DNA from 2 places in the Embleya sp. NPDC056575 genome. Region 1 is predicted to be linked to the other one. Evidence: riboswitches for the same ligand, from Rfam matches in the RefSeq annotation. Region 1 holds a riboswitch; the other holds the start of a gene.
What was found. Region 1 has a riboswitch for glycine ahead of gcvT (glycine cleavage system aminomethyltransferase GcvT). Riboswitches for the same ligand answer to the same signal wherever they lie in the genome.
Positions count from the first base shown of each region.

Region 2: linked by a shared signal. The riboswitch ahead of gcvP (aminomethyl-transferring glycine dehydrogenase) and the one ahead of gcvT (glycine cleavage system aminomethyltransferase GcvT) in region 1 are both predicted to bind glycine.

Region 1 is NZ_JBHTVA010000046.1:81,720-87,377, forward strand. Features, by position in the region: gene ACFRCG_RS31445 (enhanced serine sensitivity protein SseB C-terminal domain-containing protein) at 1-423, opposite strand, end outside; gene ACFRCG_RS31450 (enhanced serine sensitivity protein SseB) at 482-1,198, opposite strand; gene ACFRCG_RS31455 (AAA family ATPase) at 1,229-1,960, opposite strand; glycine riboswitch at 2,103-2,196, shown strand; gene gcvT (glycine cleavage system aminomethyltransferase GcvT) at 2,569-3,669, shown strand; gene gcvH (glycine cleavage system protein GcvH) at 3,754-4,128, shown strand; gene glyA (serine hydroxymethyltransferase) at 4,125-5,429, shown strand; gene ACFRCG_RS31475 (enoyl-CoA hydratase/isomerase family protein) at 5,535-5,658, opposite strand, start outside.
Region 2 is NZ_JBHTVA010000048.1:29,115-34,772, reverse strand. Features, by position in the region: gene ACFRCG_RS31965 (vancomycin high temperature exclusion protein) at 1-315, shown strand, start outside; gene ACFRCG_RS31960 (DNA polymerase IV) at 413-1,822, shown strand; glycine riboswitch at 1,894-1,990, shown strand; gene gcvP (aminomethyl-transferring glycine dehydrogenase) at 2,190-5,111, shown strand; gene ACFRCG_RS31950 (TetR/AcrR family transcriptional regulator) at 5,149-5,658, opposite strand, start outside.

The DNA.
Region 1 (5,658 bases):
GTAGAACGCCGGGTCCCACAAGGTGGGTTCGCCGACCTCCAGGGGGCCGGCCATCAGTCGGTCCAGACCGCCGACGATGCGGCGCAGGTCGAGGTAGGGCACGCCGACGCCGCCGCCCTGGGCGTGCGGATTCAGCCACAGACCCCAGCGGTCGGTGTACAGCGAGGACGCGATCTCGGGGACCGGACAGATCTCGAACGAGCGGTCCCAGCCACTGAGACGCAGCTGTTCCTCGGACGTGAACGCCGGCGCGTAGCGCCATCCGGCCACGTCCATGTTCCCGTACTGCGCGTCCGGGCTGCCGGGTTGCCCCTGCCACAACAACATCCACACGGGCGCGCCGACGAGCGCCTGCAACAGCCGCTCGTAGGCGTCGTAGCGCCCGGGGGCCACCTGGCTCAACGCCTGCTCGACCTGGTTCACGACGTCCTCCCCGAACCCCATGTATCTCGACACCGACGCCGGCCGCGGCCGGACGGGCTCAGCGCTGGTCGGCCCGCAGATAGAACGGCTGGGTCCGCTCCAGCATCCAGTCCCCCACAGGATCCTGCGCCACGTCCAGAAGCACCACGTTGACCGGCCACGGGCACGCGGCGCGGCCGAGCGCGCGCTCCAGGGCGCCGACCGCGGCCAGCCGGTCCTCCTCCTGCCACCGGTCCAGTTCGACGCCGACGAACAGGACCGGCGGATCGGACTCGACCTCGCCCAGGCCGCGCCGGGCGCTGAGCACCACGGGGACGTGGATGAACTCGGCGGCGGCGGCGATCAGGAAGTCCATCGGCTCCTGGTCGGGCTCGTACAGCCGCACCCGTGCGCCGCGGTGGGCCGCACCTGGCAACCGGGCCAGCTCCAGCACACCCGGCGGCGGGATCGGGATGCCCGCCTCGCCGCCCGGGTTGACCACGATGCCGATGTGCGGCGGCAGCCCTCGGGCGAACTCGCGCATCGGCGCCACGGTGCCCGCCATCGGCCCCGCGAGCCGGCGGAACTGCTCCTCCGAGGAGAACACCGGCACGTACGGCAGACCGTCGATCTCGGCGGTGGGCAGGGTCAGTTCGGTGTCGGCGGCGCTGCCTCCCTCGGGCAGCGGCACCCACACGTCCGCCTCGGCGAGGGCCTCGAACAGGGCCTCGGCCCGGGACGGGTCGCGCATCGCCGCGACGAGCGCGCTCTCCACGGGATTGGCCGGGAACGGCATGGTGGTGCTCCTCTTGGTGTCCGGCGCAGTTTACGACTTGCCCGCGTCCCGCCGTCGGGACTGTCCGGGTAGGGGGTCTGCGAAAACGATCCGGCGCAGTTGCCGCGCGGCCGGGCGGTCGAGCAGTACACACGAGGTGAAGCCGCCCGGGGCGGAGGCGAGGGCGGGTCCGGCGTCCAGCCACGGGGCGAGCCGGGCGAGCAGCGCACGCCATTCCCGGTGGTGTCGGGCGAACACCGCGGTGGACACCCCGCGCCCGCGCGCACGTTGGCCGGAAAGCGCCTGATGGGCCGTGACGTCCAGGAGCAGCGCGTGTGCCGGGATGCCGCGCCGCCGGGCCGCGCGCACCAGTATCCGGCGCAGGATCGGATTGCGGCCGCTGTCGTGCACGACCACCGCGCCGGGGCCGCGCAGCGCCCGGGCCACCTCGCCGTAGTGCGACAGCCGCACCAGCGGTCGGTAGGCCCGGTACGGCAGCCGCCCCACCCGCATCGCCCAGCGGGCCCGGACCAGGTCGGCGTCCAGGACCGCGACCGCGGGCCCGGCGGCGACCACCCGGGCCAGGAGCGTGCTCTTGCCCGCGCCCGGCAGGCCGGTCACCACGAGCACGCACGAGGCCGGGTAGGACAGCACGTCCACCTGCCGGACCCCGTCCCGCTCCCCCGCCCGATGCCGCTCCTCCCGCAGGTCGTGCACGGACCGGGGGGTCAACACGCCGCCCGCCGCGGCGCCGGTATGCGCCCCCGCCGAATCCGTCTCCACGAATCCTCCCCTGATGTCCCGAACCCACGTGCCCTGCGCATGGTGTCGTACCGAGGGCGCGAGCGGGCGCCGGCGCTCCCCGGCCCCGGCGGGGGATTGACGACACGCGCTAGCATGCCGGGCACAACCACATAACGGCCGTCGACCCCACGCGGGAGAGTCCTCGCCATCGAGCGGGGCGCCGAAGGAGCAACTCCTCCCCGGAATCTCTCAGGCACCGATACCGCATGGGTCAGGCACTTCTGGAAAGCAGGCGCACCGTCGGTGCGGCTCACCCACGGTGCAAATCCCGGTCCGACGCGGCAGCGGCGGACGGGATGAAGCTCTCAGGTTCCGATGACAGAAGGGGAGGGCACCCCACTTTTCGACCGACTTTGGCCGAAAAGGGCTGAACGCCATGGCAGGGAGCCCCCTTTGTCCTCGAATTCGTTCTCGTACTCGTTCCGGTTCTTGATCCGGGGCCCGTCCTCGTTCCGGTACGGGCCGCAGCACCCGTCACCTTTCGTCGCACCTCGGGCCCGCGCCCGGGTCCGCGCCGTCCGGCATGCCCCGGACCGGTCCGCGCCCGCCGGGGGCTTCCGCCGGCGTCCCTTCGAAGGAGTCTTCGCATGACCACCGACCGCCGGACCCCGCTCGACGCCGTGCACGACGCGCTCGGGGCCACGATGACCGACTTCGCCGGGTGGCGGATGCCGCTGCGGTACGGGAGCGAGCGGGACGAGCACACCGCGGTGCGCACCACGGCCGGCCTGTTCGACCTCACCCACATGGGCGAGATCGAGGTCACCGGCCCGGATGCCGCCCGCGCGCTCGACCACGCCCTGGTCGGTTTCGTCTCGAAGATCGGGATCGACCGAGCCCGGTACACGATGATCTGCACCGAGGAGGGCGGCATCGTCGACGACCTGATCGTGTACCGGCTCGGCGAAGAGCACTTCGTGGTGGTGGCCAACGCGTCCAACGCCGACGTGGTGGCGGGCAGCCTGAAGCACCGCGCGAGCGACTTCGACGCCACGGTGCGCGACGCGTCCGAGGAGTACACGCTGCTCGCCGTGCAGGGGCCCGCGTCGACGGAGATCGTCGGTTCGCTGACCGACGCCGACCTGCCCGCGCTCAAGTACTACGCGATCCTGCGCACCGAGGTCGCGGGCGTACCGGTGCTGCTCGCCCGCACCGGCTACACCGGCGAGGACGGCTTCGAGCTGTTCGCCGCGCCCGGCGACGCGGTCGCGCTGTGGGACGCGCTGCTGGCCGCGGGCAAGCCGCACGGGCTGGTGCCGGCCGGCCTGTCCTGCCGGGACACGCTGCGCCTGGAGGCGGGCATGCCGCTGTACGGCCACGAGCTGACCCGGGACACCACGCCGTACGAGGCCAACCTGGGCCGGGTGGTCCGGCTGGACAAGCCCGAGGACTTCGTCGGCCGCGAGGCGCTGGCCGCGGCGGAGGCGGACGTGCGCCGCACGCTGGTCGGGCTGACCTCGCCGGGCAAGCGGGTCCCGCGCGCCGGCTACCCGGTGGTGGACGCGGACAGCGGCGAGCGGGTCGGCGAGGTCACCTCCGGCGCGCCGTCGCCGACGCTCGGCATGCCGATCGCGATGGCCTACGTGGCGGCGGAGCGGGCCGAACCGGGCACCCGGCTGGCGGTGGACATCCGCGGCAAGGCCGAGCCGGTCGAGGTGGTGGCGCTGCCGTTCTACAAGCGCGGCTGAGCCGAACCCCTTCCTATATCACCGGAAAACGTCCCAAATCATCCTGAGGGACGGACTTACCTCATTCGAATGGAGAATGGACCCGTGCACGCACCCCAGCACCTGCGCTACAGCAAGGAACACGAGTGGCTCGACGAGGCGGCCTCCCCCGCCGTCGTGGGCATCACGCAGCACGCGGCCGAGGCGCTCGGCGACGTGGTGTTCGTCGAGCTTCCCGAGGTCGGCCGGGTGGTCGTCGCCGGTGAGCCGTGCGGCGAGCTGGAGTCCACGAAGTCGGTCAGCGACATGTACGCGCCGGTCTCCGGCGAGGTCGTCGAGATCAACGACGCCGTCGTCGAGGACCCGGCCCTGGTGAACTCCGACCCCTTCGGGGCGGGCTGGCTGTTCAAGGTGCGCATCGACGGCGAGGCCGAGGGCCTGCTGTCGGCCGACGAATACGCCGCGTTCTGCGGCGAATGATCGAGATCGACCCGATCGAGGAGCTGACAACCGTGACGATCCTGGACCGTCCCCTGGGCGAGGTGGACCCGCAGGTCGCCGCCGCCGTCGCCGACGAGCTGCACCGCCAGCAGAACACCCTGGAGATGATCGCCTCCGAGAACTTCGCCCCCGTGGCGGTGCTGGAGGCGCAGGGCTCCGTTCTGACCAACAAGTACGCCGAGGGCTACCCCGGCCGGCGCTACTACGGCGGCTGCGAGCACGTCGACGTGGTCGAGCAGCTCGCCATCGACCGGGTCAAGGAGCTGTTCGGCGCCGAGGCCGCCAACGTGCAGCCGCACTCGGGCGCGTCGGCCAACGCCGCCGCGATGTTCGCGCTGCTCTCCCCCGGCGACACGATCCTCGGCCTGGACCTGGCCCACGGCGGCCACCTCACCCACGGCATGCGGATCAACTTCTCCGGCAAGCTCTACAACGTGGTCGCCTACCACGTCGACGAGAAGACCCACCGCGTCGACATGGAGGAGGTCGAGCGGCTCGCCAAGGAGCACCGGCCGAAGCTGATCATCGCCGGCTGGTCGGCCTATCCCCGGCAGCTCGACTTCCCCGAGTTCCGCCGGATCGCCGACGAGGTCGGCGCGTTCCTGATGGTCGACATGGCGCACTTCGCCGGTCTGGTCGCCGCGGGCCTGCACCCCAGCCCCGTGCCGTACGCCGACGTGGTCACCACCACGACGCACAAGACCCTGGGCGGCCCGCGCGGCGGCGTGATCCTGTCCAAGGCGGAATACGCCAAGAAGATCAACTCGGCGGTCTTCCCGGGCCAGCAGGGCGGCCCCCTGGAGCACGTGATCGCGGGCAAGGCGGTGGCGTTCAAGGTCGCCGCCTCCGACGACTTCAAGGACCGCCAGAAGCGGACCCTGGAGGGCTCGGCCATCCTCGCCGAGCGGCTGACTCGCAAGGACGTCACCGACGTGGGCATCACCGTGCTCACCGGCGGCACCGACGTGCACCTGGTCCTGGTCGACCTGCGCGACTCCGAGTTGGACGGGCAGCAGGGCGAGGACCGCCTGCACTCGATCGGCATCACGGTCAACCGCAACGCGGTCCCGTTCGACCCGCGCCCGCCGATGGTCACCTCCGGCCTGCGGATCGGCACCCCGGCCCTGGCCACCCGCGGCTTCGGCAAGGCGGACTTCGAGGAGGTCGCCGACATCATCGCCGAGGCCCTGCTGCCCGACTTCGACGACACCCGCAAGGCCGCGCTCGCCGCCCGGGTCACCACCCTGGCCGAAAAGCACCCGCTCTACCCGAACCTCTGATCCTGCGGATCGGGTTCGTCGACACGACGAAGACCGGGGCGCCGACTCGACACCCGCCGAGTCGGCGCCCCGTTTCGTCGCGATCCCCACCGGGTTCGCCGACGGTCAGCGGCCCGAGAACTCGGGCTTTTCCTTGGCCACGAACGCGCGCATGCCGGTGGCCCGGTCCTCGGTGGCGAACAGGGCGGTGAACTGGAGGCGTTCGATCTCCAGGCCCGTGTCGAGGTCG
Region 2 (5,658 bases), on a different contig from region 1:
GTGAGCGACGATTCGGGATTCTCCACCTGGGAGTCCTGCATCCGGGCGAAGCGGGTCTACGGCATCGAGCGGATGATCGTGGTCACGCAGAGCTTCCACCTGCGGCGTGCGCTGGCGCTGTGCAAGGCCGCCGGCATCGATGCCTACGGTGTTCCGGACCGATCACTGACATGGGGCCACATCGGGCCCACCGTGTACGGAACCGGTCGCGAGGTGCTCGCCGCGATCAAGGCGACCGGAACGATCGTGTTCAAGCCGGACCCCCGGGCGACCACGCGCCCCAGCGACGCGATCCGGCGCGCCCTGGAGGACTGACCGCCGGGGCGACCGGCCGACGCCCGGTGCCTCGCTTCGGCGCGCCCGAACGATCGTTCACCGGGGATGTCGGACCGGTGCGTCATGATTGCGCGGTGTGAGACAGGCGCCGGGCATCCTCCACCTCGACATGGACGCGTTCTACGCGTCGGTCGAGCAGGTCGCCAAGCCCAGCCTGGCCGGCAAGGCGGTGATCGTGGGCGGCATCGGCGCCCGGGGTGTGGTGGCCACCGCCTCCTACGAGGCCCGGGTCTTCGGCGTACGCTCCGCGATGTCCATCGGCGAGGCCCGCCGGCGCTGCCCCAACGCGGCCTTCCTCAGCCCCCGCTTCGGCCTGTACCGGCAGGTCAGCGACACCGTGATGGAGCTGCTGCACCGGTTGTCCCCGCTGGTCGAACCGCTCAGCCTGGACGAGGCGTTCATCGACCTGGACGCGGGCCCGCACGGCGACGCCCTGGACACCGCCCGGGTCACCGAGATCGCCGTGCGCCTGCGCGCCGACATCCACGCCGCCACCGGCCTGACCTGCTCGGTCGGCGCGGCCACCTCCAAACTGCTGGCCAAGATCGCCTCCGAGGCGGACAAGCCCGACGGGTTGTGCGTCGTGGTGCCCGGCAGCGAACGGGCGATGCTCGACCCGCTCCCGGTGCGCGCGCTGCCCGGGGTCGGCCCGGCCACCGGCGACGTGCTGCGCCGGGCCGGCCTGGACACCGTCGCCGACCTGGCCGCGGTGGACGAGAGCGAACTGGTGCGCCTGTTGGGCCAGGCGCACGGACACGGCCTGCACGTCCTGGCCGCGGGCCTGGACGCGCGTCCGGTGGTGGCCGACCGGGACGCCAAGTCGGTGTCGGTCGAGGACACCTTCGCCACCGACCTGGTCGACCGCGAGCGGATCACCAGGGAATTGGACCGCCTCTCGATCCGCTGCGTGGAGCGGCTGCGCGCGGCCGGCCGCTCCGGCCGCACCATCGTGTTGAAGCTGCGCCGCTACGACTTCAGCACGCTCACCCGTTCGGAGACGCTGCGCGGCCCCACCGACGACCCGGGCGTGGTGCGCGAGACGATCCGCCGCCTGGCCGCCCAGGTGGACGTCACGGGCGGGGTGCGGCTGCTCGGGGTGGGCGTCAGCGGCCTGGCCGACTTCGCCCAGCAGGACCTGTTCGGCGCCGCCGACACGCCGGCGGAGGAGCCGGAGGACGACGACACGGGGCCGACGGGGGAGGAGCCCGTCGAGGCCGGCCCCGAGCGGGTCTCCTGGTCCCCCGGCCAGGACGTGGTCCACGAGGACTTCGGCCCCGGCTGGGTCCAGGGCAGCGGCGTCGGCCGCGTCACGGTGCGGTTCGAGGTCCCGGGCGGAAAACCGGGCCGGGTGCGCACGTTCGCGCTCGCCGACCCGGCGCTGCGCCCGGGGGAGCCGCTGCCCCTGCCGGGCACGGGCGGCCCGGGCGACCGGTCCGCCGGGTCCGCCGACCCCGGCCCGCCGCCTCCGCCGCCCCCGTCGACCTGACAACCCGCACCCCTCCGGCCTGGCGTCCCGTCCGCATCCGATGCCACGCTGATACCGTTGAAGCCGCCCATTACGTTCGCGCGGGAGAGTTCTCGTGTCGTCCGCACGAGGCGCCGAAGGAGCAACTCCTCCCCGGAATCTCTCAGGCACCCGTACCGCGTGGTCGTGGGCACTCTGGAAAGCAGGATCCGCACGTGGCTCGCCGAGTCGGGTCGGATCCTCGCCGACGGTGCAAATCGCGTTCGTGGGACCGGCCCCGCCGGTGTTCCGGGCGGGGTGAAGCTCTCAGGTACCGATGACAGAGGGGGAGGCCGGTGGGCGCGCGACCCGCGTGTCCGTCCAGGAGCGATCCAGGAGGCCTTTCGCGATGACACCGCGCACCCCTGCCCCGACGCGTGCTCACGCCGTACTCCCCTCCGGCCCCGGCTCGTTGACCGGCCTGGAGGCCGCGTCGCCGTTCACCGGCCGGCACATCGGTCCGGACACCGACGAACAGGCGAAGATGCTCGCCGCGATCGGCTACGGGTCCCTGGACGAGCTGACCGACGCGGCGGTGCCCGCCGCGATCCGCGCGCTCGCGGGCTTCGAGTTGCCGGCCGCGCGCACCGAGGCCGAGGTGCTGGCCGAACTGCGCGAGCTGGCCTCCCGCAACACCGTGCTGACCTCGATGATCGGGCTCGGCTACCACGGCACCTTCACCCCGCCGGTGATCACCCGCAACGTGCTGGAGAACCCGGCCTGGTACACCGCCTACACGCCCTACCAGCCGGAGATCTCCCAGGGCCGGTTGGAGGCGCTGCTCAACTTCCAGACCGTGGTCACCGACCTGACCGGCCTGGACGTGGCCGGCGCCTCGCTGCTCGACGAGTCCACCGCCGCCGCCGAGGCGATGACGCTGGCCCGCCGGGCCGGACGGGCCAAGAGCGACGTGTTCGTCGTGGACGCGGCCACGTTGCCGCAGACCATCGCCGTGGTGCGCACGCGCGCGCGGGCGCTGGGCATCGAGGTCGTGGTCGCCGACACCGCCGAGGGGCTGCCCGAGGGCGGCTGCTTCGGGGTGCTGCTCCAGTACCCGGGCACCGACGGTCTGGTCCGCGACCTGACCCCGGTGATCGAGGCCGCGCACGCGCAGGGCGCCCTGGTGGCGGTCGCCGCCGACCTGCTCGCGCTCACCGTGCTGCGCGCGCCCGGCACGATGGGCGCCGACATCGCGGTCGGCACCACCCAGCGGTTCGGGGTGCCGATGGCCTTCGGCGGCCCGCACGCGGGCTACCTGGCGGTCCGCGAGAAGCTGACCCGCAGCATGCCGGGCCGCCTGGTGGGGGTGTCGGTGGACGCCGACGGCGCGCCCGCGTACCGGCTCGCGCTGCAGACCCGCGAGCAGCACATCCGCCGGGAGAAGGCGACCAGCAACATCTGCACCGCGCAGGTGCTGCTCGCGGTGATGGCCGGGATGTACGCGGTCTACCACGGGCCGGACGGCCTCGCCTCGATCGCGCGCCGCACGCACCGCTACGCGGCCGTGCTGGCGGGCGGGCTGCGGGCGGGCGGCGTCGAGGTGGTGCACGGCGACTTCTTCGACACGGTCACCGCCCGGGTGCCGGGTCGGGCCGAGCAGGTGCTCGCGGCGGCCCGCGCGGCCGGCGTCAACCTGCGTCCGGTGGACGCGGACCACGTGGCGATCACGTGTGACGAGACCACGCTGCGGGCGCACGTCGAGGCGGTCTGGGGCGCGTTCGGGGTGAGCGGTGACGTGGCCGCGCTCGACGCCGAGACCGCCGACGCGCTGCCCTCGGGGCTGCTGCGCGACACCGAGTTCCTGACCCACCCGGTCTTCCACACGCACCGCTCCGAGACCGACATGCTGCGCTACCTGCGCCGGCTCGCGGACAAGGACTACGCGCTGGACCGGGGCATGATCCCGCTCGGCTCGTGCACGATGAAGCTCAACGCCACGGTCGAGATGGAGCCGATCACCTGGCCCGAGTTCGCGAACATGCACCCCTTCGCGCCGGTCGACCAGGCGGCGGGCTACCTGGAGTTGATCGACGGGCTGGCCGACTCGCTGGCCCGGATCACCGGCTACGCCAAGGTCTCGCTCCAGCCCAACGCCGGCTCCCAGGGCGAACTCGCCGGGCTGCTCGCGGTCCGCGCGTACCACCACGCCAACGGCGACACCGCGCGCGACGTGTGCCTGATCCCCTCCTCCGCGCACGGCACCAACGCGGCCAGCGCCGTGATGGCGGGGATGCGCGTGGTGGTGGTCAAGACCGGTGAGAACGGCGACGTGGACCTGGCCGACCTGCACGCGAAGATCGAGCAGTACCGGGACACCCTCGCGGTGCTGATGGTGACCTACCCGTCCACGCACGGCGTGTTCGAGGAGGGCATCGAGCAGGTGTGCGCGGCGATCCACGAGGCCGGCGGCCAGGTGTACGTGGACGGGGCGAACCTGAACGCGCTGGTCGGCCTGGCCCAGCCCGGCGGCGCGATCGGCGCCGACGTTTCGCACCTGAACCTGCACAAGACCTTCTGCATCCCGCACGGCGGCGGCGGTCCCGGCGTCGGCCCGGTCGCGGTGCGCGCGCACCTGGCGCCGTACCTGCCCAACCACCCGCTCCAGCCCACCGCGGGCCCGGAGACGGGCGTGGGACCGATCTCGGCGGCCCCGTGGGGCTCCGCGGCGATCCTGCCGATCCCGTGGACCTACCTGCGCCTGATGGGCCCGGAGGGGCTCAAGGAGGCCACCCAGGTGGCCGTGCTCGGCGCCAACTACATCGCCAGGCGGCTCGCGCCGCACTTCCCGGTGCTCTACACCGGTCCGAACGACCTGGTCGCCCACGAGTGCATCATCGACCTGCGCGGGATCACCAAGGCCACCGGCGTCAGCGTGGACGACGTGGCCAAGCGGCTGATCGACTACGGGTTCCACGCGCCGACGATGTCCTTCCCGGTGCCGGGCACGCTGATGATCGAGCCGACCGAGAGCGAGAACCTGCACGAGATCGACCGGTTCTGCGACGCGATGATCGCGATCAAGGGCGAGATCGACCGGGTCGCCTCGGGTGACCTGCCGGCCGACGACAACCCGCTGGCGAACGCCCCGCACACCGCCGCGCTGCTGGCCGGCGAGTGGGCGCACGCCTACACGCGCGAGGAGGCGGTCTTCCCCGCCGGCGTGGTGCCGGCCGAGAAGTACTGGCCGCCGGTGCGTCGGATCGACGGCGCCCAGGGCGACCGCAACCTGGTCTGCTCCTGCCCGCCGATCGAGGCGTACGGCGCCAACTGATCCGCGGCGCCCGCGCGGCCCGTCCCCGAGCCACCGCTCAGGGGCGGGCCGCGCCGTATGTCAGCAGGCGGGCCACCGAGGCGGCGAAGCCGGGCTTGGCGGCCAGGTCGCTGCCCAGGACGCCGAACATCAACGCGCCGCTGAGCGATTCGAACAGCAGATCCGCGTCCAGGTCCGGGCGGGCCTGGCCGCGCGCGATCGCGTCCGCGACGAAGGCCCGGAAGATCGCCCGGACCGGATCCATCCGGGCCACGAGCAGATCCTTCAGCTCGGGCTGGTCGCGGTACTCGGCGAGCAGCCCGGGCACCGCCGCCGCGGTCTCCGGGCGGCGGAAGGAGTCGAGCGCGGCCTCGGCGAAGCGCGACACGCCGGTGGCGAAGTCCTCGTGCGGCAGCGGCCGAAAGCTCATCTCGCGGGCCGGGTACACCGCCTCGTGCACCAGGTGCGCCTTCGACGGCCAGCGGCGGTACACGGTCGGCCTGGTCACCCCCGCGCGGCGGGCGACCGCGTCGATACTGACCCGGTTGTACCCCTGCTCGGCGACCAG